DNA from 4 places in the Bacillus sp. OTU2372 genome. Region 3 is predicted to be linked to each of the others. Evidence: a T-box and tRNA genes for the amino acid it is inferred to sense, from the RefSeq annotation. Region 3 holds a T-box; the other regions hold tRNA genes.
The links. The T-box of region 3 lies ahead of tyrS (tyrosine--tRNA ligase). A T-box ahead of a tRNA ligase gene usually reads a tRNA of that ligase, here a tRNA-Tyr.
Positions count from the first base shown of each region.

Region 1: it encodes a tRNA-Tyr, which carries the amino acid that the T-box ahead of tyrS (tyrosine--tRNA ligase) is inferred to sense. The anticodon was not compared.
Region 2: it encodes a tRNA-Tyr, which carries the amino acid that the T-box ahead of tyrS (tyrosine--tRNA ligase) is inferred to sense. The anticodon was not compared.
Region 4: it encodes a tRNA-Tyr, which carries the amino acid that the T-box ahead of tyrS (tyrosine--tRNA ligase) is inferred to sense. The anticodon was not compared.

Region 1 is NZ_JASATK010000001.1:205-7,785, forward strand. It holds rRNA gene rrf (5S ribosomal RNA) at 1-37, shown strand, start outside; tRNA gene AAHB15_RS00010 (tRNA-Asn) at 49-123, shown strand; tRNA gene AAHB15_RS00015 (tRNA-Ser) at 130-221, shown strand; tRNA gene AAHB15_RS00020 (tRNA-Glu) at 232-306, shown strand; tRNA gene AAHB15_RS00025 (tRNA-Val) at 345-420, shown strand; tRNA gene AAHB15_RS00030 (tRNA-Met) at 581-654, shown strand; tRNA gene AAHB15_RS00035 (tRNA-Asp) at 658-734, shown strand; tRNA gene AAHB15_RS00040 (tRNA-Phe) at 741-816, shown strand; tRNA gene AAHB15_RS00045 (tRNA-Thr) at 830-902, shown strand; tRNA gene AAHB15_RS00050 (tRNA-Tyr) at 932-1,016, shown strand; tRNA gene AAHB15_RS00055 (tRNA-Trp) at 1,022-1,095, shown strand; tRNA gene AAHB15_RS00060 (tRNA-His) at 1,107-1,182, shown strand; tRNA gene AAHB15_RS00065 (tRNA-Gln) at 1,208-1,282, shown strand; tRNA gene AAHB15_RS00070 (tRNA-Gly) at 1,287-1,361, shown strand; tRNA gene AAHB15_RS00075 (tRNA-Cys) at 1,370-1,443, shown strand; tRNA gene AAHB15_RS00080 (tRNA-Leu) at 1,477-1,562, shown strand; tRNA gene AAHB15_RS00085 (tRNA-Leu) at 1,584-1,664, shown strand; tRNA gene AAHB15_RS00090 (tRNA-Gly) at 1,921-1,994, shown strand; gene AAHB15_RS00095 (B3/B4 domain-containing protein) at 2,141-2,812, opposite strand; gene queG (tRNA epoxyqueuosine(34) reductase QueG) at 2,922-4,055, shown strand; gene AAHB15_RS00105 (amidase domain-containing protein) at 4,140-5,021, shown strand; gene trmL (tRNA (uridine(34)/cytosine(34)/5-carboxymethylaminomethyluridine(34)-2'-O)-methyltransferase TrmL) at 5,085-5,558, shown strand; gene nfsA (oxygen-insensitive NADPH nitroreductase) at 5,618-6,367, shown strand; gene AAHB15_RS00120 (PrkA family serine protein kinase) at 6,915-7,581, shown strand, end outside.
Region 2 is NZ_JASATK010000023.1:44-7,624, reverse strand. It holds gene glmM (phosphoglucosamine mutase) at 1-1,161, opposite strand, end outside; gene AAHB15_RS24365 (CdaR family protein) at 1,201-2,469, opposite strand; gene cdaA (diadenylate cyclase CdaA) at 2,462-3,289, opposite strand; gene AAHB15_RS24355 (anti-sigma factor) at 3,425-4,048, opposite strand; gene sigW (RNA polymerase sigma factor SigW) at 4,065-4,628, opposite strand; gene AAHB15_RS24345 (aspartyl-phosphate phosphatase Spo0E family protein) at 4,754-4,978, shown strand; gene rocF (arginase) at 5,019-5,918, opposite strand; tRNA gene AAHB15_RS24335 (tRNA-Ala) at 6,393-6,468, opposite strand; tRNA gene AAHB15_RS24330 (tRNA-Gly) at 6,472-6,546, opposite strand; tRNA gene AAHB15_RS24325 (tRNA-Lys) at 6,580-6,652, opposite strand; tRNA gene AAHB15_RS24320 (tRNA-Gln) at 6,654-6,728, opposite strand; tRNA gene AAHB15_RS24315 (tRNA-Tyr) at 6,775-6,859, opposite strand; tRNA gene AAHB15_RS24310 (tRNA-Thr) at 6,878-6,953, opposite strand; tRNA gene AAHB15_RS24305 (tRNA-Val) at 6,983-7,058, opposite strand; tRNA gene AAHB15_RS24300 (tRNA-Glu) at 7,096-7,170, opposite strand; tRNA gene AAHB15_RS24295 (tRNA-Thr) at 7,192-7,264, opposite strand; tRNA gene AAHB15_RS24290 (tRNA-Asn) at 7,293-7,367, opposite strand; rRNA gene rrf (5S ribosomal RNA) at 7,381-7,496, opposite strand.
Region 3 is NZ_JASATK010000007.1:157,518-165,098, reverse strand. It holds gene acsA (acetate--CoA ligase) at 108-1,826, shown strand; gene AAHB15_RS13930 (transglycosylase domain-containing protein) at 1,844-4,666, opposite strand; T-box leader at 4,815-5,034, shown strand; gene tyrS (tyrosine--tRNA ligase) at 5,084-6,340, shown strand; gene AAHB15_RS13920 (DUF6954 family protein) at 6,434-6,622, shown strand; gene rpsD (30S ribosomal protein S4) at 6,668-7,270, opposite strand.
Region 4 is NZ_JASATK010000033.1:45-7,625, forward strand. It holds rRNA gene rrf (5S ribosomal RNA) at 33-148, shown strand; tRNA gene AAHB15_RS27170 (tRNA-Val) at 156-231, shown strand; tRNA gene AAHB15_RS27175 (tRNA-Thr) at 391-466, shown strand; tRNA gene AAHB15_RS27180 (tRNA-Leu) at 566-650, shown strand; tRNA gene AAHB15_RS27185 (tRNA-Gly) at 688-759, shown strand; tRNA gene AAHB15_RS27190 (tRNA-Leu) at 767-852, shown strand; tRNA gene AAHB15_RS27195 (tRNA-Pro) at 892-968, shown strand; tRNA gene AAHB15_RS27200 (tRNA-Ala) at 988-1,063, shown strand; tRNA gene AAHB15_RS27205 (tRNA-Met) at 1,087-1,163, shown strand; tRNA gene AAHB15_RS27210 (tRNA-Ser) at 1,191-1,283, shown strand; tRNA gene AAHB15_RS27215 (tRNA-Tyr) at 1,298-1,382, shown strand; tRNA gene AAHB15_RS27220 (tRNA-Trp) at 1,387-1,460, shown strand; tRNA gene AAHB15_RS27225 (tRNA-Leu) at 1,485-1,569, shown strand; tRNA gene AAHB15_RS27230 (tRNA-Gly) at 1,590-1,663, shown strand; tRNA gene AAHB15_RS27235 (tRNA-Ile) at 1,679-1,752, shown strand; gene mutM (bifunctional DNA-formamidopyrimidine glycosylase/DNA-(apurinic or apyrimidinic site) lyase) at 1,884-2,693, shown strand; gene AAHB15_RS27245 (helix-turn-helix transcriptional regulator) at 2,912-3,559, shown strand; gene AAHB15_RS27250 (pyruvate, water dikinase regulatory protein) at 3,576-4,391, shown strand; gene ppdK (pyruvate, phosphate dikinase) at 4,394-7,063, shown strand; gene AAHB15_RS27260 (YbxH family protein) at 7,173-7,364, shown strand.

The sequences.
Region 1 (7,581 bases), on a different contig from region 3:
GGAACTTTGTTCCTGTGAGAGTAGGACGTTGCCAGGCTGTAATATTATTCCGCAGTAGCTCAGTGGTAGAGCTATCGGCTGTTAACCGATCGGTCGTAGGTTCGAGTCCTACCTGCGGAGCCATTTTATGGAGAGCTGTCCGAGTGGCCGAAGGAGCACGATTGGAAATCGTGTAGGCGGGTAACCCTGTCTCAAGGGTTCAAATCCCTTGCTCTCCGCCATAATATATCGGGCCCCTTGGTCAAGCGGTTAAGACACCGCCCTTTCACGGCGGTAACACGGGTTCGAATCCCGTAGGGGTCACCAATGTTTTTTTCTAATATCGAAAATAACTCTTATTAAATGGAGGATTAGCTCAGCTGGGAGAGCATCTGCCTTACAAGCAGAGGGTCGGCGGTTCGATCCCGTCATCCTCCACCATAATATTTAAGTTTCTATTATCGCGGGGTGGAGCAACGAGCGTTGCTTCGGTGAATAATCTGCGAGTTGTATCAATCGAGCTTCTGCTTGAATAAGCATTCTGAGATTGATACAGTCCATGTAAACTTGGAGCATGGAAGAACTATATATTTTCTATTATCGCGGGGTGGAGCAGTCCGGTAGCTCGTCGGGCTCATAACCCGAAGGTCGCAGGTTCAAATCCTGTCCCCGCAATTCGGTCTGGTAGTTCAGTTGGTTAGAATGCCTGCCTGTCACGCAGGAGGTCGCGGGTTCGAGTCCCGTCCAGACCGCCATATGATGGCTCAGTAGCTCAGTCGGTAGAGCAAAGGACTGAAAATCCTTGTGTCGGCGGTTCGATTCCGTCCTGAGCCACCATTTATAAGGTTTTGCCGGTGTAGCTCAACTGGTAGAGCAACTGAATCGTAATCAGTAGGTTGGGGGTTCAAGTCCTCTCGTCGGCACCTGAAGCTGGCAAGTTTGTTTTTATAGTGGAGGGGTAGCGAAGTGGCTAAACGCGGCGGACTGTAAATCCGCTCCCTCCGGGTTCGGCGGTTCGAATCCGTCCCCCTCCACCATTTATAGGGGTATAGTTTAAAGGTAGAACGAAGGTCTCCAAAACCTTTGGTGTGGGTTCGATTCCTACTACCCCTGCCAATTATATTGTGGCGATTGTGGCGAAGTGGTTAACGCATCGGATTGTGGTTCCGACATTCGTGGGTTCGATTCCCATCAGTCGCCCCATAATATAACCAATTCTTATAAGCATTGGGCTATAGCCAAGCGGTAAGGCATCGCACTTTGACTGCGACATGCGTTGGTTCAAATCCAGCTAGCCCAGCCATTCTGCGGAAGTAGTTCAGTGGTAGAACACCACCTTGCCAAGGTGGGGGTCGCGGGTTCGAATCCCGTCTTCCGCTCCATAATATCCGGCGGCATAGCCAAGTGGTAAGGCAGAGGTCTGCAAAACCTTTACCACCGGTTCGAATCCGGTTGCCGCCTCCAAAATTTCTAAATAAGCAATAGCCATTATATTTTGCCGGGGTGGCGGAACTGGCAGACGCACAGGACTTAAAATCCTGCGGTAGGTGACTACCGTACCGGTTCGATTCCGGTCCTCGGCATTGCTTTAAACAACATAATACGCCGGTGTGGCGGAATTGGCAGACGCGCACGACTCAAAATCGTGTTCCTCTGGAGTGTCGGTTCGACCCCGACCACCGGTATCAGTTGGTTTGAAAAAACGTTTCCCACTAGGAAACGTTTTTTTGTTTTAACTTAAATTATGTTTGAGTGTATTTTTTATTAAATTAGGAATAATAATTAGATAAATAGATTGGCAGAAAAAAATTATTTCTAAAAAAGGCTCTTCAAAATATAAAGTTTGAGGGAAATCGACAAAATTTGCGGAAATCACTTGACTCCTTAATTCAATTTGTGTAATACTTATTAAGTCAGTTCGTTCAATATTTTGTCAAATATGCGGGTGTAGTTTACTGGTAAAACCTCAGCCTTCCAAGCTGATGTAGTGGGTTCGATTCCCATCACCCGCTCCATACATATTAACTAACGCAGTGTATCGTTACATTAAGAGAACGATGCATTGCGTTTTTTTATATTTACAGGAAACAATAACTGGCGGATGACATTTAATTACTATCTGCAGCAAATCAACTGGCAGCTAAACAAAAAGATGCCGATATTACTGGCATCCAACAATTTGATATGAAGCTTCTCCTCCATGTACCTGTGTAAACATGTTCATTAAGGATTCAGTTAACTTGGCAGCATCCTCATCACTGGATGACGGACGCAGATAAATTATTTGCAAGGCATTCCTTGTATTTACCGTAATAGGGGCCTTATCAGAATCAACAAACGGACTTCCAAATGGTCCAGTTGCATCGGAAGACAGAATTAAATGCTCCAAGGAGTTGCTCCTTCCGTTCAAGCCGTTGTATGCCTCGCCCTCCTTCCCAATCCGAATCACCACAGGAGCTTTTAACAGATCATAGTCGTAAACACCGATGGGAACTTGATATTGTAAGGAGAAAAAATTATTAATATCAATCGCACTATGGATAGAAGAAAGATAATTTTGCTTTTGTATCCTTCTAAATAATGCCTCAGCTGAATGACGATATCGGTTAGGATCCTTTCCTGCTTTTTTAAAAATATTTCTCCATTCCTTTATGCCGGGAAGATTTGTTAGCTGCTTGTTTTCCAAATCAAAAAAGATTGATTCTTGGAAAAGCTGGAGCCTGCCTTTCACCATTTGTGGAGAATCTCCTACCGTTATATTTCTATATTCAATTACCCCAATTTTAAAATCGGGTATTAGTTCGCAGATTTCCGCATTAAAACGAATTTCCAACCATTCCACCTCCAAAATTTAATGAAAATAGTTTATCATAAATAGATGTGCAACTAATAATTCAACAACCTAAATAGATAAAAGTCAAAGACGGAAGGAGGAGATAACAGTGGATATTCATGAATTAAAAGAAGAACTTATTGCCTATAGTAAAGAAATCGGTATTGATAAAATTGGGTTCACGACAGCGTCTCCATTTTCCCAATTAAAGAACCGTTTGTTGAGACAACAGGAACTAGGCTATCAATCGGGTTTCGAAGAGCCTGATATAGATAAGCGAGTAACCCCTGCAATGCTGCTGGAAGGTGCTCAGTCGATTATTTCCATTGCTCTTGCTTACCCCGCGAAAATGACAATGCGGGTTGAAAGCAAAAAGGGGGAAAGAAGAGGAATCTTTAGCAGAGCTTCATGGGGGCTTGACTATCATCATATTCTTCGAGACCGGCTCACTAAACTTGAAGAATTTATCATAAATAAAATACCTAATGCCAAGTTGAAATCAATGGTTGATACAGGAGAACTCTCTGACCGTGCTGTAGCAGAACGAGCAGGGATCGGCTGGAGCGGTAAAAATTGTTCCATTATAACCCCGGAATTTGGCTCTTACGTTTATCTAGGAGAAATGATTACCAATATACCTTTCGAACCGGATACACCGATTGAAGACAATTGTGGCTCTTGTACTAAGTGTTTGGATGCTTGTCCAACTGGTGCTTTAATACAGGGAGGTCAGATTAATGCCAATCGCTGCATTTCCTTTTTAACACAAACAAAAGAGCTTATTCCCGATGAATTCCGACAAAAAATAGGGAACCGTGTTTATGGATGTGACTCATGTCAAACAGCATGTCCGATAAACAAGGGGATAAACTTTCATTTTCATAAAGAAATGGAACCCGATCCTGTAGTGGCAAAACCCTTATTAAAACCAATCCTTAAATTAAGCAATCGTGAATTTAAAAAAAGGTTCGGCTCTATCTCAGGAGCTTGGAGAGGAAAGAAGCCAATCCAGAGGAATGCTATTATCGCACTAGCTCATTTTAAAGATGAAAGTGCCGTTCCCGATTTAATTGACGTCTTAGAAACCGAAGCTAGTCCGGTCACTAGAGGGACGGCGGCTTGGGCGCTTGGGAAAATCGGCGGTGAAACAGCTTATGCGGCCTTAAGAAAAGCCAAAGAACTAGAAACAGATATCGAGGTCCAATCAGAAATAGAAAAAGGCTTAAATTTTTATAACAATTAAAGGGCAAACCAATTGGTTTTGCTCTTTTTTAATAGTTAAATCCAACCTTCTTTCATATGTATGAAGGGAAGGGGGTGGATTGTCTTGCGGCATTTACTTCAAGACTTATTTGAAAAACGGGTAAATCAATTTGTTTCTAATAAGCGAAGTCATAAAATATTTTTTCCAAAGGCTGAAATAAAACAGGATTCGGCAGCGAAACGATCAGCAGAGATTGTAAAAGTGAAAGCGGCAGGGAAAATCATCGAAGAGTCTAAGGAGGATGAGTTCCAAACTGTCAAATATCATGCCCACTACCAATATTTAATTAAACAAAATGGAATTCTTTATATGGAAGAGGAAATGGAAGAAAGGTTAGCCAAGTTTTACAAAAATAGCTTAGTAATGGATGAGGAAATTAAGCCGAACCTAGAGCAAGATGATATTCCGACAACAGATACTAGAATCTTGGCTTATGAGAGCCAAGACGAACGGCTAAGCTATGAATATAACCGATTAAAAGCGGTTCAATATGCAGAACGCTGGTGGAATAGCTATAATCCTGCTTATAAAAAGTTTCAGAATGATTGTACCAACTTCATCTCTCAATGCCTTCACGCTGGGGGAGCTCCGATGCGAGGCTATCCAAAGCGGGATGCAGGCTGGTGGCTGCAACATAGTAACTGGAGCTATAGCTGGGCCGTAGCTCATTCTTTAAGGCTATATTTATCAAATTCAAGAAGCGGCCTTCGGGCAAAAGAAGTCAGCAGCCCGGACCAGTTAATATTGGGAGATGTCATTTGTTATGATTTTGAGGGGGATGGAAGGTTCAACCATAACACTCTAGTTACTGGTAAGGATGCTAACGGGATGCCTTTAGTGAATGCCCATACCTATAATAGCCGGATGCGATACTGGGCCTATGAGGATTCATCGGCCTATACTCCAAATATCAAATACAAGTTTTATTCCATCATCGATGAATGATTCTTGAAAGCACGGGACAGAGTGGTATAATTGCTTTTAGAGTTTTAATATGAGGTGAATCTTTTGGCTATACACGTAGTTTTATATCAACCACAAATTCCTTCTAATACTGGTAATATTGCTCGGACATGTGCAGGAACGAATACTCAATTACATTTAATTCGCCCTTTAGGATTTTCTACAGACGATAAGATGTTAAAAAGGGCAGGTTTAGACTATTGGGAACATGTAAATATCACTTATTACGATTCCCTGGATGAATTTTATGAAAAAAATGCTGGTGGTGCCTTTTTTTATATAACGAAATTTGGACAAAAACAATTTACCAGTTTTGATTATAGTGATACGGCTAAGGATTATTATTTCATTTTTGGGCGTGAAACCACAGGCCTTCCAAAGGACATTATTCAAAATAATCTTGATACCGCACTAAGAATTCCAATGATTGAAAATATCCGTTCTTTAAATCTTTCAAATACAGCCGCGATTCTTATTTACGAAGCATTACGTCAACAGGATTATCCAAATCTAAAATAAATTAGTACGGGAGGCCAACAGATAAGGCCTCCTTCTGCTAAAAAGAAAGGATTTTTGCTATGAATGATGTAATCTCAACCATTCTCAACCATCGCTCGATTCGCCATTTTGAGGATAAGCCTTTAACGGACGAGCAAATTCACACGATCGTATCCTGTGCCCAGGCAGCAGCAACATCGAGTTTTATTCAGGCATACTCCATTATTGGTGTGAATGATAAAGAAAAGAAGAAAAAATTGGCTGAATTAACAGGAAACCAAGAATATGTAGAGAAAAATGGGTGCTTTTTTGTTTTTTGTGCAGATCTTTACCGACATACGATAATTGGGGAAAAGGAGCATAAAAACGTGGCCCCATCGCTTGAGAGCACAGAAAAATTTATGGTAGCAATGATTGATACTTCCTTAGCGGCACAAAATGCTGCGATTGCTGCAGAATCTTTAGGGTTAGGAATCTGTTACATAGGTGGAATTCGCAATAACTTGGAAGAAGTGAAAAAACTTTTACACCTACCGGACCGAGTGATTCCATTGTTTGGGCTTGCTGTGGGCTATCCGTCTCATATTACAGATAAAAAGCCAAGACTTCCGCTTAAACATGTTTTTCATGTGGATCAATATGAACAGGATATGGAGAGATATAATGGTCAACTAGATGAATATGACCAGTTGATTTCAGATTATTATGAGACAAGAACAAACGGGCAAAGAAAGGATCGCTGGACCCAACAAATCGCCAATATGCTTTCGAAACAAAATAGAATGTATATGAAAGAGTTTATACAAAAAAATAAGCTCGATTTACACTAAAAAATGACTGCCAGCAAGTGGCAGTCATTTTTTACGAGATAAGAAAGTATAAAAGGTTTTAACTTCGAGAATTGTCCAGCTCCAGCGCCTAGCCCCTCGAGGTCACAAGTCAATCCGTACAAAAGGTTAAAAGGCAACCTTTCGGCCGGCTTGTCTTGTGCTTGTCGGGGCTGACCAAGGCGCTTGCGCTTTTCTTATTTATTAGTACCAGGTTTGTCGTTATACCCCGCTGTGAAGATAGCTGCCAAAAACGCAACCATTACTAAAATAACGATGAAAGTATTCATGTTATGTATTGCCCCCTTTGTCCCGTTTTTAAATAAGATTGTTTAGCTAAAGGACTACTTGATAAGTGGAACCCGCTAAACGGACGCTTTTCTGACACATACAATTTTATTATAGCCTAAGATTTTAAAATGAAAAGAGCAATATTCCTTTTAATGAAATAAAAAAGATAGACAATATCTCGAAATGGTTACGCATGTTCAAGTCTTTTAGTGCATAGAGTATATTAATCGTCTCTGATAACCTACAGGGGGAGGGCCATATGGACATTTTAAAAAAAATCGAGAGGTACCGTGAAGAAGAGGAAAAACTTCGCTGGGAAGGAACATTCGCTGACTATTTATTGTTGTTGAAGGAAAAGCCGTGGGTAGCACAATCTGCACATTCTCGAGTTTATAATATGATCAGGGATGCAGGAATTGAAGAAGTTAAAGGGACGAAGCAGTACAATTTCTTTAGTAATCAATTATTTGGCTTAGAAGAGTCGCTAGAAAGACTTGTTGAAGAATACTTCCATCCTGCTGCCAAAAGGCTGGACGTAAGAAAGCGGATTTTACTATTAATGGGTCCGGTGAGCGGCGGTAAATCTACCCTTGTTACCATGTTAAAAAGAGGGTTAGAAAACTACTCACATACGGATAGGGGTTCCGTTTTTGCCATCAAAGGATGTCCAATGCATGAAGATCCCTTGCATTTAATTCCGCATCATTTGCGGGCAGATTTCTTTGAGGAATATGGGATTCGAATTGAAGGAAACTTATCTCCATTGAACATGATGCGCTTAGAGCAGGAATATGGAGGTAGAATTGAAGATGTTTTAGTGGAAAGAATATTCTTCTCAGAAGATAAGCGGACTGGTATTGGAACCTTTAGTCCGTCTGATCCAAAATCTCAAGATATTGCTGATTTAACAGGAAGTATTGATTTCT
Region 2 (7,581 bases), on a different contig from region 3:
ATTTTCGGTCACATGGTTTTTATCCGTTACTCGGACATTGACAAGCTTTTGCGGATACTTTTTCATTTCACCGGCTAATTCTGATAATGGCTTCCCGGTTACCTTCATGATATTAACCAACTGCAATCCTGATAATAATCCATCACCTGTTGTGTTGTAGTCTAAGAAAATGATATGTCCTGATTGCTCACCGCCAAGGTTAAAACCACTTTTCTTCATTTCTTCTACCACATAACGGTCACCTACCGCTGTAGGTACACTATGGATTCCATGAGTTTCAAGGGCTTTGTAAAAACCAAGGTTACTCATCACGGTTGAAACGATTGTACCATGCTTTAAACGTCCTTGCTCTTTCATGTACTTCCCGCAGATGTACATGATTTGATCGCCATCCACGATATTCCCCTTTTCGTCGATTGCAATTAAACGGTCGCCGTCTCCGTCAAAAGAAAGGCCTACGTCTGCTCCTTTTTCTTTTACAAGAGCTGCCAGTGCTTCTGGATGTGTTGATCCTACTCCGGCATTAATGTTTAATCCATTGGGAGAAGCCCCCATTGTTGATAAATCTGCGTCAAGGTCTGCAAATAAATGGCTTGCTAATGCCGAGGTTGCCCCATTTGCACAGTCCAAGGCGATATGGATGCCTGAGAAGTCCTCATCCACTGTATTTTTCAAGTATTGAAGGTACTTCTGACCGCCTTCAAAATAATCCATCACCTGACCAAGGTCCGCACCTGTTGGTCGTGGCAGCTGGTCTTCCGGTAAATCAATATAGTTCTCAATTTCTAATTCCTGTTCATCTGACAGCTTAAAACCATCTGGACCAAAAAATTTAATTCCATTATCCGCAACTGGATTATGGGAGGCGGAAATCATAACACCTGCTTGAGCCCCTAATGCTTTGGTTAAATAGGATACCCCAGGTGTTGAAATGACTCCCAAACGCATGACCTCTGCCCCAATAGACAGTAACCCGGCTACAAGCGCTCCTTCTAACATATGACCTGAGACACGTGTATCACGGCCAATAATTACTTTAGGGCGATCTTTATCCTTTGTTAAAACATAACCGCCAAAGCGCCCCAATTTAAAGGCCATCTCCGGTGTTAATTCGCTGTTTGCTACTCCACGTACCCCATCGGTACCGAAATATTTACCCATTTTAAAAAATCTCTCCTTCGACATGTCTATTGCTAGATATTAGGCATTATTAGTAATGGTTATTTTTGCTGTTGATTTATCAGGCGTCCACTCGATATCCGTTGGCCCTTTTACCTGGATTTTGACATCATGAGTCCCTTCGGTCAAGCCGGACAAGTCAATAAAAACCGTGAAATCACTAGGCCCCAGCTCTGTTACCGACTCAGTTGGGCCATTCACTTGTAAATTAACAGTCTGACTCGTCGGATCATTTACTTCTGCTTTAAAGTTATCCGCTAAGCCTTGAATTTCCAAAGGTATGCCTGAGACCGTTTTTTCTTCATCTGTAGCCGTTACTTGTTCATCTGTGGCTGTTTTCTGTTCCTCTTTTTTCACCACTACCGTTGCTTTTACTAATTGAGGGGTCACCTTCGTAATCCCATTTGAAATAATAACCGGCAGGGTTAGTGTTGTGTTTTCCGTGATCTTACTTAAATCGACTTCTACTCGAACACTTTCTGTATCTTTTAAGACCTCTTCACTTCCGGTAATTTTGGCTTCCGTTTCATCTAACTCAATAGATTCTATCGTAACCCCTTCTGGAGAAGTTCCCTTTTTCACTATATTGATCGGAACCGTTTTGCTGTTCGACTTAATAGGAATGGTTACATTAACTGTTTCAGGTTCAACAGTAACATCCAACTTATTTAATTTTTTATCAAGTACTTGAATTTGCGCTTGTTTCGAAATGGTTGCTTTTAGTTTACCATTACCCTCAAGGGTGGCTTTAACGTAGGTAATTCGGTCAATGTCACTTTTAGCACCAGTAATTTTTACTTTTCTAGGTTCAACCACCGGCAGACCAGCTGAGTAACCATCTTCTATTTGGCTGGAATCGAATTCTGCTTCGACCCTGAATTCCTTCGAAATCTTTTCTTGCACAGACACCGTCACACTGGCTGGCTTCATGGTTGCCTTTAATTTATCAGATAAATTTTTAATCTTGAGCTTTACCTTCTGATCTCCAATTTTTGCATTTGTCAGATCGACATATACCTCAAAGTTCTTTAAAGCCTTAGCCGATTGGACATGTGTGATAGGACCCTTTATGGTTACATCTACCGTGTTCGGAATCCCCGATACAACCAAGTTCTCAGTATCATAATAAACCTTTACAGGGATATCCTTTATAGTCGCAGTTGTTTGCTCCCCAGGAACATTAACATCTGTTAACTTCCCACCTGTATGAGGTATAGAGGAATATAATAGGACCGCCAATAATAAGGCCAGTATTTTTATAAACCAAGGATTATCAAACATTTTATCCATTCTGTTTTCCCCTCCAGTTCCAACGAGCTGAAGAAGCCTGTTTATCTTTAGGATGGATCAACATTTCTCGGGTAAGTAATTCTTTTAGTTCCTCCACTTTCAAATCACGATGAAGTTCTCCATTCTTTGTCAGTGAGATTCCCCCCGTCTCTTCAGAAACGATGACTGTTAAGCTATCAGTAACCTCACTTATTCCTAAGGCTGCCCGGTGCCTAGTACCCAATTCCTTCGAGATAAATGGACTTTCAGATAAGGGAAGATAGCATGCTGCCGCTGACACATTATTTTTTTGGATAATGACTGCACCATCGTGAAGTGGTGTATTAGGAATAAAAATATTAATGAGCAATTCCGAAGAGATATTGGAATTTAATCGTATACCTGTTTCTATGTAATCACTCATGCCCGTTTCTCTTTCAATTGAAATTAAGGCTCCAATACGGCGTTTTGCCATATAATCAGTTGCCTTAACTATGGCTTCGACTGTTTTTTCCTGGTTATCATCGTCTTGTGTACTGCTTCGCGAGAAGAATCGCCCTCTTCCTAATTGTTCAAGCGCTCTCCTGAGTTCAGGCTGAAAGATAATGATTACCGCAAGAAATCCCCAATTTATGGCCTGTTGCATCATCCAGCTTAAAGTAATTAAGCCGAGCCACTCACTGACCACCCTGACAAGAAGAATAACAAGGATCCCTTTTAATAATTGAACGGCCTTTGTGCCTCTTATCACATTGATCAGTTTGTAAATGACGTACCATACGAGGGCAATATCAACAATACTAGCTAGATACTTCCATATACTGAGATCAGCAAACTGCATTGTTTCTTCCTCCGTAACTTTCTAAGAACATACAATTCATACAACTAATTTATTATACCATAACTTCACCATACAACTTATTATATGTTTGTGGTTAAAAAAACAAATCACCCGTCACTTGGAGTGATTTGTTTTTTATTTGGTTTCAGGCTGGCCAAAGATATCTAGAACGTCTTGAGTAGTTCTTTTCATATGATACCAAATCCAGTCGAAAACTTCATTTACTTCTTCTATTTGCCCTGTTACATGACCTGCAGAGGCTAAGTATTTTTCCCCGTTAATCACGGTAACATCACCTTGAACCTCGCCTTCTATCCGCACATTCCCATTGTGAACTACAACATCTCCTTTAACCGTTTCACCTTTTGGGACTATAACTGTATTATTTTTAACCACCAAGTTCTTTTGCTTGGAAACAGAAAATTCCTGATCTTGGCTCCATGTTGAAAATAAGCTTCCCATCATAAGAATAATAAAAACAGAAGCTGCTGTGAGCATAGGATGATTTGTAAACCATCTCTGCATCCAAATTCTTTTCTTTTCTTTTGGCAGACGGGCGAGCACATTAGCTGTGAAATCCGGTGACGCCTGCATATGAGAAATGCCTCTAACAAATGCATCCGTCTTTTTTAATTCATTAAAGATCGTTTCACACTCTTTACAACTTTTGAGGTGGTCTCTTAAGGCTCTTTCTTTTTCTGGGTCTAGTTCTTCATCTAAGTAATCGTGCATGAGTTCGAAGATTTGTTCAGGACACATTTATGTTTTCACCTCTTTATACATATCGTAATTGCTGCCTTAATGCTTCCCGGCCGCGATGAATTCTTGTTTTAACAGTTCCAAGAGGAAGATTGAGAATCTCACTTATTTCATTTAGAGACATATCTTCCATATATTTCAGGACAATTGCGGAACGATACTTTTCCGGCAGTTTTAATATTTCCTTTTGAACAGTCTCCTGCAGCTCAAGACTTTCTACTTCGGCCTCCGGCAAAGGAGAATCCGAGGAGATTTGCGAATACATGGTTAACCCCTCTGTCCCAGCTACTTCCGCGTCTAAGTAATAGTCTGGTTTCTTTTTGCGAATCCGGTCGATGCAAAGATTTGTCGCAATTCGAAAAAGCCATGTTGAAAACTTCTTATCCTGCTTAAACGACTGGATATTTACATAAGCACGGATAAATGCTTCCTGCGCGATATCCTCCGCTTCATGGCGATTACCCAGCATTCTGTAACATAATTGGAAGACACTGTTTTTATATATTTCTACGATCTCTCCGAAGGCGTTCTGATCACCTTTGATAACCTGTTTTATTCTTTTTTTCACTATTGTATCCATTAAGTTTCCTCAGCTCCAATGTCGCTATACGATATACGAACGTCAGCAAAAAAGGTTTCGTTTTTAAACGAAAAACTTCTCAATACCTTTAATATTAACAAAAATTTACCAATGTGGGACAAAATATGTTTAAAGATTTTAATACAGGGGAAAAAGGTAAATATGTACCTAGAAAGAGGTGGAAGGAGATGTCTTCTCTATACCGTGGATTACTAGAAGAAATAGAAATTCAACGAAATGATATGGTTCGATTAGCATCTGAGACTTCTCTGTCTAATCACAAAGTAATTGAAGCTAGTAAAAGGCTTGACTGCTTACTTAACAAATACCATCTATTTTTGTACCGGTAAAATAGCGCAGCTGCATATTTTAATATGCAGCTGTCTATTTTTATAGTAGTTTTTCACCAAATAACGATCCCATTAGCTCCACAGCACATATAGCAGTTTTATTTTTCTCGTCTAGGATTGGATTTACTTCCACAAATTCCGCAGAGGTGATGATTCCTGCCTCTTCAAGCATTTCCATAGCGAGATGGCTCTCACGATAACTAATCCCACCAATAACAGGAGTTCCCACGCCTGGTGCATCACTTGGATCTAGACCATCTAAATCAAGCGATAAATGAACTCCATCTGTTTTTTCATTTAGATAGGCTATTGTTTCCTCCATGACCTTAGCCATTCCCAATCTATCTATTTCATGCATGGTATAAACCTTTATTCCCTTTTCCTTAATTAATTCTTTCTCACCGTCATCTAGAGATCTAGCACCAATAATGACAATATTTTCTGGTTTTACTTTCGGATTATAACCGCCAATTTCAGTTAATAACGGATGACCCAAGCCAATGCTTACAGCAAGAGGCATTCCATGGATATTTCCTGATGGACTTGTTTCGGCCGTATTTAAATCACCATGAGCGTCATACCAAATAACACCTAGATTCTTATAATGTTTAGAAACACCTGCTAGTGTGCCAATTGCGATGCTATGATCTCCACCAAGTACGAGTGGAAAGGCACCGGATTGAACGGCTTCATCCACCTTGCCGGCAAGCAAAGCACTTTTTTCTGCAACTAGATCTAGGTTCCTTAAATTAGATTCTTTATCAATGACTACTTCTGGTCTGCCAACCGGGATATCACCCCAGTCATGGATTTCATCAAAGAGTGGCTTTAACCTTTCGTTAATTCCCGCATAACGGATTGCACTAGGTCCCATATCTACTCCACGTCTCATTTGTCCTAAGTCCATCGGCATTCCAATAATTGATAGTTTTCTTTTCATCCCCATATTCCCCCTTGCCTGTTATACCTCCTATTTTAACCGCTTTCATAGTGATGACTCAACTCGACAAAATTCTGTATATATATGCGTAATTGTAAAATAATTCTGTGGTTAAACGATTACACGACGACGGTGACTATTTCTTGCGGTAAGAGAGGAGGTAGAGCCATTAGAAGAAAGGATGGTTCGAAAATTTAAGATTGGGGATATTGTTTACTGGCTTTTTAATAGTTTTGTCTTCAAGGAGGCCTATAGAGGACACTCCTTCCTGGGTTTGCTTTTATTTTGTCCTCAACAAAGGTTATTGAAGATATTCCTCTCTTCACTTCAACCAGTTATGTTCTCAACTTGGTCGTAGAGCCTAATAAAATCAATTTATCCCTAATTTGTCCCTAATAAAAGCTGCTAGATCGTCTAAAAAATAAAAAAAGCCTTAAACCATTAACATGATTTAAGGCAAAATATGTAGTGTGATGGTGGAGTCTAGGGGGATCGAACCCCTGACCTCCTGCGTGCAAAGCAGGCGCTCTCCCAGCTGAGCTAAGACCCCATTTGGAGCGGAAGACGGGATTCGAACCCGCGACCCCCACCTTGGCAAGGTGATGTTCTACCACTGAACTACTTCCGCATAACGCGGATAATATTATAAGTAAAAAAGAAATGAGCCATGAAGGACTCGAACCTTCGACCCTCTGATTAAAAGTCAGATGCTCTACCAACTGAGCTAATGGCTCTTGGCTGGGCTAGCTGGATTTGAACCAACGCATGTCGCAGTCAAAGTGCGATGCCTTACCGCTTGGCTATAGCCCAAAGATGTAATTACTTCTAGTATGTCCAACTTTTTAAATAATATAAATGGTGGAGGGGGACGGATTCGAACCGCCGAACCCGGAGGGAGCGGATTTACAGTCCGCCGCGTTTAGCCACTTCGCTACCCCTCCACACTCAAAAAATATAAATGGTGCCGGCGAGAGGACTTGAACCCCCAACCTACTGATTACAAGTCAGTTGCTCTACCAATTGAGCTACCCCGGCGTAAAGTTTGGATAAATAAGAATAATATATGGTGGAGGATGACGGGATCGAACCGCCGACCCTCTGCTTGTAAGGCAGATGCTCTCCCAGCTGAGCTAATCCTCCAAATTTATAAAAGTTATTATCGCTACCGAAAAAACTTTGGTGACCCCTACGGGATTCGAACCCGTGTTACCGCCGTGAAAGGGCGGTGTCTTAACCGCTTGACCAAGGGGCCATAATATTTTTGTTAAAGGTAAGCTTCCAAGCGGGCTCGAACCGCTGACCTCTTCCTTACCATGGAAGTGCTCTACCTGCTGAGCTATGGAAGCATAGCTGAAAGTTAAATTGACATAAAAATGGCTCCGCAGGTAGGACTCGAACCTACGACCGATCGGTTAACAGCCGATAGCTCTACCACTGAGCTACTGCGGAACGATAAATAACAGCCTGGCAACGTCCTACTCTCACAGGGGCAATGCCCCAACTACCATCGGCGCTGAGAAGCTTAACTTCCGTGTTCGGTATGGGAACGGGTGTGACCTTCTCGCCATAATTACCAGACTATTTATTAGACACTATCTTATTATAATGTCTTTTTTAAAATTTGCAAGAGAAAATTTTAATATTTTCATTCTCTCAAAACTAG
Region 3 (7,581 bases):
ACTAGGTAAATAGCCATAAAATTCAAGAAAATAATATTTTTAAAATTGTGAATAGTTCTCTTTTGTACTATAATTATCTCATACTAGCAAATGAGGAGGAGATTCAGATGAAAGTGGAAGCGCTATCAGTTGTGCAAGGCGAGTATAATCTTGGCAGTTATGAGGAAATGTACGAACAGTTTGACTGGAAGGAAGCAGAAAAGGAATTTTCTTGGAGCGAAACAGGGCTTGTGAATTTGGCATATGAGGCAATTGACCGCCATGCGGAAACCTTCCGGAAGAATAAGATAGCTCTATACTATCGTGACGGTGCTAGAGATGAAAAGTACACTTTTAAGGAAATGAAGGATTTATCCAATAAGGCAGCAAATGTTTTGAAAACCTATGGAGATGTGGAAAAAGGAGACCGTGTCTTCATTTTTATGCCACGTTCACCAGAACTTTACTTTACTGTTTTAGGTGCGATTAAGCTTGGAGCCATTGTCGGACCATTATTTGAAGCATTTATGGAGGGAGCAGTACGAGACAGGCTGCAAGACAGTGAAGCAAAAGTTCTAGTCACAACCCCCGATTTGTTAGAACGTGTCCCTGTTCAAGATTTACCGGCCCTAAAGCATATCTTTGTGATCGGGAATCATGTAGAAGAGCAAGGATCAACGATTGGCTTTCTAGAGAAATTTAAGTCAGCGAGCAAAGAGCTTAAGATTGAGTGGGTGGATCGTAGAGATGGTTTAATCCTGCATTATACATCTGGGTCTACTGGAAAGCCTAAAGGAGTACTGCATGTACATAATGCCATGATTCAACATTACCAAACCGCAAAATGGGTTTTGGATTTAAAAGAAGATGATGTATACTGGTGCACTGCCGATCCTGGCTGGGTGACAGGTACATCCTATGGTATCTTTGGACCTTGGTTAACAGGAACTTCAAACGTCATCGTCGGCGGCCGTTTTAGCCCTGAGTCCTGGTATCAAATGATTGAAGACTTTGGAGTTACCGTATGGTATAGTGCACCAACTGCATTCCGGATGCTAATGGGAGCAGGAGATGAACTAGTTAAGAAATTTGATTTAAGCAGTCTGCGTCATATCCTAAGTGTAGGTGAACCGTTGAATCCAGAAGTGGTGAAGTGGGGAGCAAAGGTCTTTAATAAGCGGATCCACGATAACTGGTGGATGACGGAAACGGGAGCACAGCTAATTAGTAATTATCCTTGTATGGCCATTAAGCCTGGTTCAATGGGGAAACCAATTCCTGGAGTGCAAGCAGCAATTGTTGATAATCAAGGAAATGAACTGCCTCCATATCGAATGGGCAATCTAGCCATTAAAAAGGGCTGGCCATCGATGATGCAAACCATTTGGAATAATCAAGAAAAGTATGAATCCTACTTTATGCCTGGTGATTGGTATGTTTCAGGGGACTCTGCCTATATGGATGAAGATGGATATTTCTGGTTCCAAGGCAGGGTTGATGATGTTATTATGACATCCGGAGAGCGTGTAGGTCCGTTTGAAGTAGAAAGTAAACTCGTTGAGCATCCGGCTGTTGCAGAAGCAGGGGTTATTGGTAAACCAGATCCTGTCCGCGGTGAAATTATTAAGGCGTTCGTGGCTTTACGGGATGGTTTTGAAGCGTCTGAAGAACTGAAAGAAGAGATTAGACAATTTGTTAAGAAGGGTCTCGCCGCCCACGCAGCTCCTAGAGAAATTGATTTCCGTGACAAGTTACCGAAAACCAGAAGCGGTAAGATTATGAGACGGGTATTAAAGGCATGGGAATTGAATTTGCCGACAGGCGATCTTTCAACAATGGAAGATTAAAAAAACAACCGCACCAATTAGGGTGCGGTTGTTTTACTTTTCTGATTCTGTGGTACGTTTGTTTTATCTTTCTTTGCCGGTGGTGTAGTCGGAGGTATAGCCGGTGCTGGTGCGGCAGCTCCAACTTCAACCGAATTGGAAGCTGCAGATACCTTGCCGGCAATATCCACAGCAATTACGTGATAGGTTCCACTTCCAGCCTTATAGGAAAGCTTTGAGCCGCTTTTTATGTTAGCAACATTTGAACCTCCTTGATATACTCGGTAACCGACTACGTCATTGTCACCTGACTTTGACCAAGACAATGTATTCCCGGATAATGAAAGAGTAACTCCATCCGGATTTTTGCCGTTATCCATCATTTTGGCAGTAGGAACAAGTACCTTTCCCCAACGGCCCCTATTTGGAATCAACTGACTGTAATTATTGAAATTTCTTCCAACCATTCTAGTGATGAAGTCCGGGTTCAAAACCAAACCAAACTGAGCAAACTCTTTCGGTGTGGAATCCAAGGCTAAATATTTTTTACCGCCTACAGTGACAAACTTTCCTTCCACTAAACTATCGTCTACTTTTGTAGGTACATTATTAACATTAAAATAATCACTTTCAATTAAACCGGCTTTTGAACAGGCTGCAGATGGCAGCATACCGGAAACAGCACAATAAGAGCGTTTTACGATTCCATTTGGCATCTGGAAAGATTCCTTTGGATCCACCAGATCCGGCCTGATGTCATAAGCCGCATTGATTAGTTCTGCCCATAAATTATTTGTACGCTGACTATAGGACATTCCGGATGTCTTTAACGATTTAGGTGTATCGTAACCTGTCCAAATTCCAAAGGTTACATTAGGGTTGGTGGCAACAAACCAAGAATCGATATACTCATTACCTGTTCCTGTTTTACCAGCCCAGTCTGCATTAAACTTTAATTTACTTTTCACACCAGCAGCTGTCCCCATTTTAATAACATCCCGCATCATATCAAGCGTTAAGTAAGCAGTTTGCGGTTTAAAGACATCAACGGGTTTCACTTCATGCTGATAAACAATCTTGCCGTCTTTATCGACAATCTTATCAATCATATAGGCATCAATAAATTTCCCATCGTTTGCAAATGTACTAAAGGCATTTGTATTTTCCTCGATCGTTACCCCTGTTTCCATTGAACCAATCGAAGTTGCAAGATTCGTATAGTCTGGTTTTTTAAGAGAAGTAAAGCCCATCTTTTCAAGATATTTTGCCGGTTGTTGATTAACAATTTCTTTATAAAGTTTAACGGCAGGCACGTTATATGATTTAGCTAATGCATAACGGGCAGGAACAATCCCGCTATACCTTAAATCATAGTTACGCGGCCAAGGTGTGCTTTGTCCATAGGCAAGACTTAGTGCTACATCAGGCAGCGGCGTTCCAGGTGATGCTTTCCCTAACTCAATGGCCGGTCCATAAACTAGAAGCGGTTTCATGGTTGAACCGTTCTGTCTAACGGCACTTGTTGCGTGATTAAGCTGCTGTTTATCATAATTTCTTCCGGCAACAAAACTGATGATTTTACCTGTTTTGTTTTCAATCAGCTCAGCCCCGACTTCGACCGGCTCCATTACTGTTACTTCTTCCCCGGTTTCTGGATCCTTCTTTACTTCGGCTTTATCAGGTCCGTAGTATTTATAATTATCCTTAACTGTCTGCATGGCATCATAAATATTTTTGTCAATTGTTGTATAAATCTTATAGCCATTTTGGTGCAGGTCGTGATTGGCTATTGTTTTATATTTATAAAAAAGAGTGTCGTCATTTTCTAAATCCTTCTCTGTGTATCCATCTTTTTTGGCCAGCACAGCGGTAAGGGTCTCAATAGAACGTTTTTCAATTTCAAATGTAAGCCATGGGTATTTTTCAAGCGGATTAGGTACAGGCTTGATAAAATCTTTAGTAATGTCGTAGGCGGAAGCTTCAGCATATTGCTGCTGAGTAATGTAACCACCATCCAACATTCTTTTTAAAACGGTTTTCATCCGCGTAAGTCCTGGTTCAAGATTGTTTTTGACTGTACCCTCTCTGGTAAATGGTGTATAACCAAACGGACTTTGCGGAAGACCGGCAATAAAGGCTGCTTGCGGCAGTGTTAGAACACTAGCGCTTTTTCCGAAAATTCCTTTTGCAGCTGCTTGAACACCGGCAATGTTTTGACCTGAAGAATTCCTTCCGAAGGTGGAAACATTGAGGTATGCTTCTAATATTTCTTTTTTGTTGAAGAATTTCTCTAAACGAAGCGCAAGTAGGATTTCATTGGCTTTCCTTTGAAAGGAGACTTCATTCGTTAAAATCTGATTTTTAATTAATTGCTGTGTTAAGGTACTTCCACCTGATTGAACAGCAGAATTTGTTACTTCTTGAAAAAGAGCTCGAAAAACGGCTTTCGGTACGACCCCTTTATGCTGATAAAAGTATTGATCTTCAGTCGCTATTACAGCATTGGTTAAATCCGTAGATACTTGGTCGAGTTTTACTTCTTCACGGACCAAATCAGACCTGAGCCTGCCAAGGTAGACATTATTAGCAAAATATAAATCTGACGTTTCGGTATAGTTATAAATATCCTTTTTCATACTGTCATACGAGCGGACGGGTTCATCTTTAACTAGTGAGGCAAAGTAGCCTGCACCAACACCTGTAGCAAAGGACCCACCCAGAATGACAACAGTCAGTACAAGGAGAATTAAGTTCCAAATAACCTGATAGGTAATTCGTGCACCTTTTACCGTTTTTTTATGGGTCATCAAGTCTAATATGGATTTTGCCTTTTCAATCCATGCTTGCAACTTTTCATTCATTCGGGGCATCACCTCATTATAAAATCCCTTCCATTATAGCATATCGATGGTACAAAAACTGACAACCTTCTACATTTTCTGAAATTTCCAGTTCGATGTTTGACAGAGGTGTTGAAATATGGTAAAAAAAGCTATAGTATATTTTATATTTAAAGCTGTGAAGGGAATCAACTGTAGTTCTTCTATCCCTGTTTTTAAGAGAGTCAGCGGTGGTGAAAGCTGATACAAATAGAAGAATGAATTACGTCCTTGAGCTTTTTCTGTGAACACATTGTTAGTAGCGGAAAACGGTTTAAACCGTTATTTTATTTGAGTTGGAGGATTTTTTCCTCAAGCTGGGTGGTACCGCGTAACTATACGTCCCTGCATTTTTTGCAGGGACGTTTTTATTTTTTAGGTTAATTGGAGGGATTAAATTTGGATTTATTACAAGATTTAGCATGGAGAGGTATTATTTATCAGCAGACTGATGAAGAAGGACTAAAAGACTTATTAGGCAAGGAAAGCGTTTCGCTTTATTGTGGGGTAGATCCAACGGCTAACAGCTTGCATATCGGACACTTAGTTGCATTTTTAACACTAAGAAGATTTCAGCAGCATGGTCATCGACCAATCGTGTTAGTTGGTGGTGCGACTGGATTAATTGGAGACCCAAGTGGTAAAAGTGAAGAGCGTAAATTGCTTACTTTGGAAACCGTTCAGGAGAATGTTGAAGGCATCCAAAAACAGCTTGCCTCTATTTTTGACTTTGATGGTGAAAATGGAGCGACTATGGTTAATAACTATGATTGGGCAGGCTCTATGGATATCGTGACGTTCTTGCGTGATATCGGTAAGCATATCGGTGTTAATTACATGCTTGCAAAGGATACCATTGCATCACGTCTTGAAACAGGGATCTCTTTTACTGAATTCACCTATACAATTTTACAGGCAATGGACTTTAATCATCTATATGACCACCATAATTGTAAATTGCAGATTGGCGGCAGTGACCAGTGGGGGAATATTACTTCCGGACTGGAATTAATCCGAAAAATGCATGATGAAGAATCGAAGGCATTTGGTCTTACCATTCCACTTGTTACAAAAGCAGATGGAACCAAATTCGGTAAGACAGAAGGCGGTGCTGTCTGGTTAGATCCGGAAAAGACCACCCCTTACGAGTTCTATCAGTTCTGGATTAACACAGCGGATGCAGATGTAGTGAAATACTTGAAATACTTCACTTTCCTTTCTCATGAAGAAATTGAAAGCCTAGAACAAAGCGTTCAAGAAGAGCCGCATCTTCGGAAAGCGCAAAAAGCTTTAGCTGAAGAAATGACCCGCCTCATTCATGGTGAAGAATCATTACAGCAGGCGATTAAAATCTCTCTAGCCCTATTTAGCGGTGAAGTGAAAAACCTTTCTGCGGCAGAAATTAAGCAAGGCTTTAAAGACGTACCTTCCTATGATGCAAAAGAAGGGGAAGAGAATTTAGTTGATTTGCTTGTTGCGGCAAAGATTTCTCCTTCAAAGCGTCAGGCACGTGAGGATATCACGAATGGGGCTGTAACGGTCAATGGGGAAAAGGTGACAGACACAGCGTATATCCTTCAGGAAACAGATCGTATTGAAAGTCAGTTTACGATTATTAGAAGAGGTAAAAAGAAGTATACGTTAATCAACTATTAAGACTAGGGCTTTGGGTTTCCAAAGCCTTTTTTTGCGTAACAATGGACAATTAATATCCGTCTAATATAAAAAGAAGAAAATGGGGTGAAAGAAGTGAAACTATTTTTACATTCTTTCTTTATTATTCTCCTTGCTCTTGTAACATTTTTCGGACTAGGTCCTGTTCTCATGGCGGATGGTTCCTTGCAAGAAAGACTTTGGACAGCAGTAATTGACATTGTTATTTATCTAGTTATAGCCTTTTGTTATCGAAAAGCATGTAAGTGGGCTGTTAAAAAATAAAAAAAACCCGCATGCCAAAATGGTATGCGGGGTTTTTCAAAAAGATTAACGAGAGTAGAACTCAACGATAAGTGCTTCGTTAATTTCAGCTGGAAGTTCTGAACGCTCTGGTAAACGAGTGAAAGTTCCTTCTAACTTGTCAGCATCGAAAGTTAAGAAATCAGGTACAAAGTTATTAACTTCGATTGCTTCTTTGACAACATCAAGGTTACGTGATTTTTCACGAACGCTGATTGTTTGTCCTGGTGTTACACGGTATGATGGGATATCAACACGAGAACCATTAACTTGGATATGACCGTGGTTTACTAATTGGCGAGCAGCACGACGAGTGCGAGCAAGACCTAAACGGTAAACAACGTTATCAAGACGTGATTCAAGTAGAACCATGAAGTTTTCACCGTGGATACCAGATAATTTGCCAGCTCTTTCGAAAAGAGTACGGAATTGGCGCTCATTTACACCATACATATGACGAAGCTTTTGCTTCTCTTGTAATTGTAATCCGTATTCAGAAAGCTTTTTGCGTTGGTTTGGACCATGTTGTCCAGGAGCGTAAGGACGCTTTTCTAATTCTTTACCTGTGCCGCTTAGAGAAATTCCAAGACGACGGGATAGTTTCCAGCTTGGGCCGGTATAACGAGCCATGAATGACTCCTCCTTAGTGTTTTTATTTGGGTAAAATAAAAACCGTTATGAGACTCTTTACAAGACATTTTGTTTTCATGCACCTTCGCCCTAGCAGCTGAGGGTTACAAGATACACCATCAAAAATTGTTTGAGGAACAAAATGAGACCGATAAAGTAAACTCAATAGGCTGCATATATTTTACACAAAGAATATTATATGATTTTTATACATGGTAAGTCAAGTATATTTTTAATATGACTGAAGTCACTAGGAAAAGTCTTAAAAATTTAATAATTTCTCTTAAAAAAATATTCCAATATCATCCTTA
Region 4 (7,581 bases), on a different contig from region 3:
TTTGAGAGAACGAACTTCTTTCAATTAAATAGTCTGGCAATAATGGCGAGAAGGTCACACCCGTTCCCATATCGAACACGGAAGTTAAGCTTCTCAGCGCCGATGGTAGTTGGGACTTTGTCCCTGTGAGAGTAGGACGTTGCCAGGCTTTATATGGAGGATTAGCTCAGCTGGGAGAGCATCTGCCTTACAAGCAGAGGGTCGGCGGTTCGATCCCGTCATCCTCCACCATATACCTTGCCGGTGTAGCTCAATTGGTAGAGCACGACCGAATAAGCTTCCTGAATGAACTTCAGCATACTGACCGAGCTGCTACTTGAATAATCTTTCTGAGGTCAGGATGACGTTAACAAGACAGCGTATATGAATTTAATATTTTCCAAACTTTACGCCGGGGTAGCTCAATTGGTAGAGCAACTGACTTGTAATCAGTAGGTTGGGGGTTCAAGTCCTCTCGCCGGCACCATGCTTCTTACTTCTTCGAGTTACATCTGAGGATGCATACGCGAAATCCCGAAGGGAATTTAAGCATATTAAACTAGTTATTTTTTACTAAACTGAAAATGCGGGTGTGGCGGAATTGGCAGACGCACCAGACTTAGGATCTGGCGCCGCAAGGCGTGGGGGTTCGACTCCCTTCACCCGCACCAAGTTTTTTTACGAAGTAAAATAACTTATCATATATATGCGGAAGTAGTTCAGTGGTAGAACACCACCTTGCCAAGGTGGGGGTCGCGGGTTCGAATCCCGTCTTCCGCTCTCTTTTGCCGGGGTGGCGGAACTGGCAGACGCACAGGACTTAAAATCCTGCGGTAGGTGACTACCGTACCGGTTCGATTCCGGTCCTCGGCATCAAAGTTTTTTTGCGAAAGCAAAATAACTTTCATATTTCGGGAAGTAGCTCAGCTTGGTAGAGCACTTGGTTTGGGACCAAGGGGTCGCAGGTTCGAATCCTGTCTTCCCGACCATGAAGTTCTTATAGAAAATGGGGTCTTAGCTCAGCTGGGAGAGCGCCTGCTTTGCACGCAGGAGGTCAGGGGTTCGATCCCCCTAGACTCCACCAATTACTTCTTAAAATAATATAATGGCGGTGTAGCTCAGCTGGCTAGAGCGTACGGTTCATACCCGTAAGGTCGGGGGTTCGATCCCCTCCGCCGCTACCATTAGTATAAATATGGTTTACTAAAAATGGAGGAATACCCAAGTCCGGCTGAAGGGATCGGTCTTGAAAACCGACAGGCGGGTTAAACCGCGCGGGGGTTCGAATCCCTCTTCCTCCGCCATTTTTATATTCATTGGAGGGGTAGCGAAGTGGCTAAACGCGGCGGACTGTAAATCCGCTCCCTCAGGGTTCGGCGGTTCGAAACCGTCCCCCTCCACCACTTTAGGGGCATAGTTTAAAGGTAGAACTAAGGTCTCCAAAACCTTCAGTGTGGGTTCGATTCCTACTGCCCCTGCCATAATTTTTTTGATTATTAACACATGCCGATGTGGCGGAATTGGCAGACGCGCACGACTCAAAATCGTGTTCCGTGAGGAGTGTCGGTTCGACCCCGACCATCGGTACCAACTAGAATATTTATTCTGATGCGGGTGTAGTTTACTGGTAAAACCTCAGCCTTCCAAGCTGATGTAGTGGGTTCGATTCCCATCACCCGCTCCATAAGTTTTAAATTATGGGCCTATAGCTCAGCTGGTTAGAGCGCACGCCTGATAAGCGTGAGGTCGATGGTTCGAGTCCATTTAGGCCCATTAAAAAATGAATGAATCATACCGAACAGGATCCTGTTCGGTATTTTTTGTGTCTATAAACATTTATACTTCATTTTCTTTTTTGTTACGGGGAACGATACTAGGAAAATGGATTGTGGGAGGAGACCGATATGCCTGAGCTTCCGGAAATGGAGAACTATAAAAACCTGTTAAAAGACAAAATTGCGAATCAAGTTGTAACAGATGTTCAAATAAACCGTGATAAATCCATTAATATCAATCCTGACCTCTTCAAAAAAACGGTTCAGCACCAGCAAATCGTCGATATCAAACGTCGAGGAAAGCATCTCCTATTCCAGCTGAAAAATGAGCAAACACTTTTATTACACTTAATGCTGGGTGGATGGATGTTTTTCGGGACTGAATCGGAAAAACCAAACAGAACAATACAGGTCCGACTATCATTTGGACAAAATCATCTTTATTTTATAGGTCTACGGTTAGGATATTTGCATTTATATAATCAAACTCAAACAGAGGAAAAGCTGTCGGACTTAGGGCCAGAGCCATTGAATCCTGAATTTACCGTAAATGAATTTTTAAAAAGAATAGCTTCAAAACATGGCCGTTTAAAAACTACTTTACTCGATCAATCATTTATTGCTGGTATCGGGAATTGCTACTCTGCAGAGATATGCTTTCAGGCTGGGATCAAACCGACCAAGGATATTGACGACATTAATGATAGTGACCGAAGCAGACTTTATGATTCAATGAAAAATGTTCTTCAAGATGGGATTAAGCACGGTGGGTATATGGATAATCCAATCTTTAAGGGAGACACGTTAACCGGTGGGTTTAATAATCGTTGCCAGGTTTATAACCGCGAAGGTCAACCATGCTATCGGTGTGGCGCAACTATTGTTATCGAGGTGATTTCCTCTAGAAAAACTTATTATTGTCCTAATTGCCAGAGCTAAAAAACTCCTTACCGTATTAGGAATACACAAAAAAGGGCACAAACGATTTAACTTATAATCGCTTGTGCCTTTTTTATTTTGGCGTCAAAGGTGTAATTGTGTTTTTTTTAACAAATACCTATTTCCCTTTACACTTAAATGTTATATACTAAATAAAAATAAGTATAACACATTTAAAGTAATTACATATATTATATTATGTTAATAGGATAAAGGGGGTGGTGAAGATAAAACTTTCAAAGCGTCAGGACGAAATCTTGGAGATTGTAAAACAAAATGGACCAATCACAGGAAAAGAGATTGCAGACAAGTTGTCATTATCAAGAGCAGCATTAAGACCGGACTTAGCCATCTTGACCATGTCAGGCAATATCGATGCAAGGCCGCGTGTCGGTTATTTTTATAATGACAAATTTAAGGTTAAGCGCCAAGCGGAGAAAGTCCTGCATCATAGTGTCAATAATTATAAAGCGCACCCTATTGTAGTTGGTAAATCAACCTCCGTATACGATGCCATTGTCCAACTATTTTTAGAGGATGTCGGCACACTTTACGCGGTTGATTCTGATGGGCATCTAGCTGGGGTCATTTCTAGAAAGGATTTGCTCAGAGCATCATTAGGTAATCAAAATCTTTCGGAGTTACCAGTCAGCGTCATTATGACGAGAATGCCAAATATTATTACCATTTATCCGGAAGAAACCTTACTCGAGGCAGCAAAAAAAATGATCCAAAATCATATTGATTCGCTTCCTGTTGTACGAGAAGCCGACGAACAAAAGAATACATATTTGCTAGTGGGGCGAATTACGAAAACAACGATCACAAAGGCATATTTAGAAATGATGGATGAAAAATCAGACTAAGGGAGTGGCAGTAATTTTGGCAGAAAAAGAAGTGGTCTATGTGGTTTCCGACTCAGTTGGGGAAACGGCTGGGTTTGTTGTAAAAGCAGTTGCAACCCAATTTAATGGGGGCCAAGTTGATATTCGTCGTAATTCCTACGTGGAAGATTTTGAAGATATAGAGGATGTCATTCTATTAGCGATTAAGGCTAATTCAATAATTGCTTATACGATTGTTATACCAACCTTAAAAGATTATTTAGACCGCCGGGCAGCTGAAGAAGGCATCATGGCAGTTGATCTACTAAGTCCATTGATGAACGCTTTCGAAACCAAATTTAATAAGGAACCTCATCACCGGCCAGGACTAATGAGAAAACTTGATGAGGAATACTTTCGAAAAATAGAAGCGATTGAATTTGCCGTTAAGTATGATGATGGCCGTGACCCAAGAGGCATAACAAAGGCAGATATCGTTCTGATAGGTGTGTCGCGCACCTCCAAAACGCCGCTATCGATGTATTTGGCGCACAAGCGGTATAAGGTGGCCAATGTTCCGCTCGTCCCGGAAGTTCAGCCTCCGGAGGAGTTATTTCAAATACCAAGGAAGAATTGCATCGGGCTTATTATTTCACCTGATAAGTTAAATGAAATCCGCAAAGAACGTTTGAGAGCGTTGGGGTTAGCTTCACGTGCTAACTATGCCAGCTTTGAGAGAATACTAAAGGAACTAGACCATGCAGAAAAAATCATGAAGCGGGTAGGATGCCCTGTTATTGATGTCTCAAATAAAGCAGTAGAAGAAACAGCAGGCTTAATACTAGATATATTAAAAAAAGAGAGGAGCTTTTAGAGATGGAGAAATTTGTTTACTTATTTCATGAGGGAAAAGGAAATATGAGAGATTTACTTGGGGGTAAAGGGGCAAATCTTGCAGAAATGACTAGAATTGGCCTGCCAGTGCCATTTGGTTTTACCATAACGACTCAGGCTTGTAATGCTTACTATGAATCTAGCAAAACCATTCCACTAGAAGTGGAGCAACAAACACTGGAAGCACTTAGCCGCTTAGAGGAAAAAATGGGAAAAAAACTGGGTGACTCAGGAAACCCTTTATTAGTTTCAGTCCGATCTGGCTCTGTTTTTTCCATGCCAGGTATGATGGACACTATCTTAAACCTCGGAATGAACGACGAAACGGTAGCCGGTTTAGCAACATTAACCAATAATCCTCGTTTTGCTTATGATTCGTACCGCCGTTTCATTCAGATGTTTAGTAATGTAGTCTTAGAAATCGATACATTTTATTTCGAGCAATACCTAGAAGAAACACGTGAAGAGAAAGGGTATAGTACAGATCCAGAAATGTCTGCAGAAGATTGGCAGGAAGTAATTATTGGCTATAAGGCCATTGTCAAAAAGCATACAAGAAAAAATTTCCCACAGGACCCAAAACAACAGCTTTTTCTTGCGATTAACGCTGTCTTTAATTCATGGAACAATCAGCGCGCCATCGTCTATCGCCGCCTGAATAAAATCCCAGACCACCTTGGAACAGCCGTTAATATTCAAAGTATGGTGTTTGGCAATATGGGCAATGATTCTGGAACTGGTGTTGCTTTTACACGAAATCCTTCAACAGGCGAGCATGTACTGTACGGAGAATACTTAATAAACGCCCAAGGAGAAGATGTTGTTGCTGGTATTCGGACACCACAGCCCATCGCAACATTAAAGGAAGAAATGCCGGTAGTATTTAAGCAATTTACGGATACATGTAAAATTCTTGAACAGCATTATCAGGAAATGCAAGACATCGAATTCACGGTAGAACGCGGCAAGCTTTTCATCCTGCAAACCCGTAATGGGAAACGAACAGCGCAAGCAGCGATTCGAATTGCTGTTGAGATGGTTCAAGAAGGAATTATTGATAAAAAGACGGCCTTGTTGCGAGTAGACCCTGACCAATTGAATCAACTACTCCACCGCCGGATTGATGACAAATTTCAAAAAAATATTTTAGCTAAGGGATTGCCGGCATCACCGGGAGCAGCGACAGGTCAGGTAGTATTCGACGCAGATGAAGCCGAAAGTTTAGGAAATGATGGAAGAAAAGTGATCCTCGTTAGACCTGAAACAACGCCTGACGATATTCACGGTATCGTCGCCGCGCAAGCGATCTTAACTAGCCGCGGAGGAATGACCAGCCACGCTGCAGTTGTTGCACGCGGAATGGGGAAAGCTTGTATCTGTGGATGTGAGTCGTTAAAAATAGATTTACGAGCAAAACAATTTACCATAGGAGAAACGGTAGTAAATTATGGTGATATTATTACCATCGATGGTTCCACAGGGGAAATTATGCTTGGTGAAATACCAATGATTGACCCAGAACTTTCTGATGAATTCCAACTCCTTTTAGCTTGGGCTGACCAGGAGCGGAAAATTGGCGTTCGTGCGAATGCAGATAATCCGGAAGATGCAAAGAAATCCTTTGAATTTGGTGCTGGTGGTATTGGCCTATGCCGTACGGAGCATATGTTTATGGATTTGAAGCGGATTCCTATCGTCCAAAAAATGATTTTAGCGGAAAATTACAATGAAAGAATGGATGCATTAGGCCAATTGTTACCAATGCAGCAAGGCGATTTTGAAGGGATATTCGAAGCCATGCAAGGTTTCCCGGTAACCATTCGTTTACTAGATCCGCCCCTTCATGAATTTTTACCAGATAAAGAGGAACTGTTAGTAGAAGTGACAAAGCTTCAATTGACAGATCCTCAATCAGCAGACTTAAAGAAGAAAGAACAATTGCTTAAAAAGGTGCGTCAATTAGATGAATTTAATCCAATGCTCGGCCACCGCGGCTGCCGTCTTGGAATGATCTATCCTGAAATTTATGAAATGCAGGCAAAAGCCATCTTTTATGCTGCAGCAAAATTAGCTGAAAAAGGGCTGGAAGTGCAGCCTGAAATTATGATACCACTAGTTGGTCATGTAAACGAGTTAAAGCAAATGCGTCAATTAGTGATTGATGCTGCAGTTGTTGTTCAGCAAGAAACCGGTAAGTGTTTTAATTATACAATTGGTACGATGATTGAAATTCCACGTGCCGCCCTAACTGCGGATCAAATTGCAGAGGAAGCAGACTTCTTCTCTTTCGGAACCAATGATTTAACGCAAACCACGTTTGGATACAGCCGTGATGATGCAGAAGGCAAATTCCTGCAAGCGTATATTGAAACTAAAGTACTGCCGGATAATCCATTTGCTGTACTTGACCAAGATGGGGTTGGCAAATTGGTAGAAACAGGTGTGAAGCTTGGCCGTGCGACCAAACCGTCCTTAAAAACAGGGATATGCGGAGAGCATGGCGGAGAGAAAAGTTCGATTGATTTCTGTTACAGAACGGGTCTAGATTATGTCAGCTGCTCGCCATATCGTGTGCCGCTTGCCCGCTTAGCTGCCGCACAGGCAACCATTCGTCATGATCTAAATAAAAAAGAGGTATATACGACGGCTTAATAGAATAAGGAAGGGGATGTGTGTGTCGTGCACCATCCTCTTTCTTTTGCTCAAGGATGATATCATTGTTTTCAGCAAATACTATAAAAAAATGTAAAAGGGGATTAGTATGGGGGCAATTGAACGAAGTGGATACCGATTTGTACCAGAATATAGTGTCATCCAACAAAATGGAGCGATTCATGTGTATAATCGAGAGAGCTTTATTGAAGAAATCCAATTTCAGTTTTCCGGAAAATATCCTGAACTGGATCAAATCGAGGAATTAGTGGATGCATATTGTAATAAACATAATATTTAAAGAACGCTTGTTCGATAATTTGATTAATGCTATAATGAACATGCAATAGCATAGTTTTCTCAAGGGTGGACGGCACATCTCCTAATAGAAAGGGGGTGATGCTTTTGACAGTTTTTCAGGCATTGATGTTTAGCTTATCGTTTGCTAGTCTCATTGTCACGATTCTGTCCTTCCACAAAAAAAAATAATCCACCCTTGAGCCGGCAAGCAGAAGCGG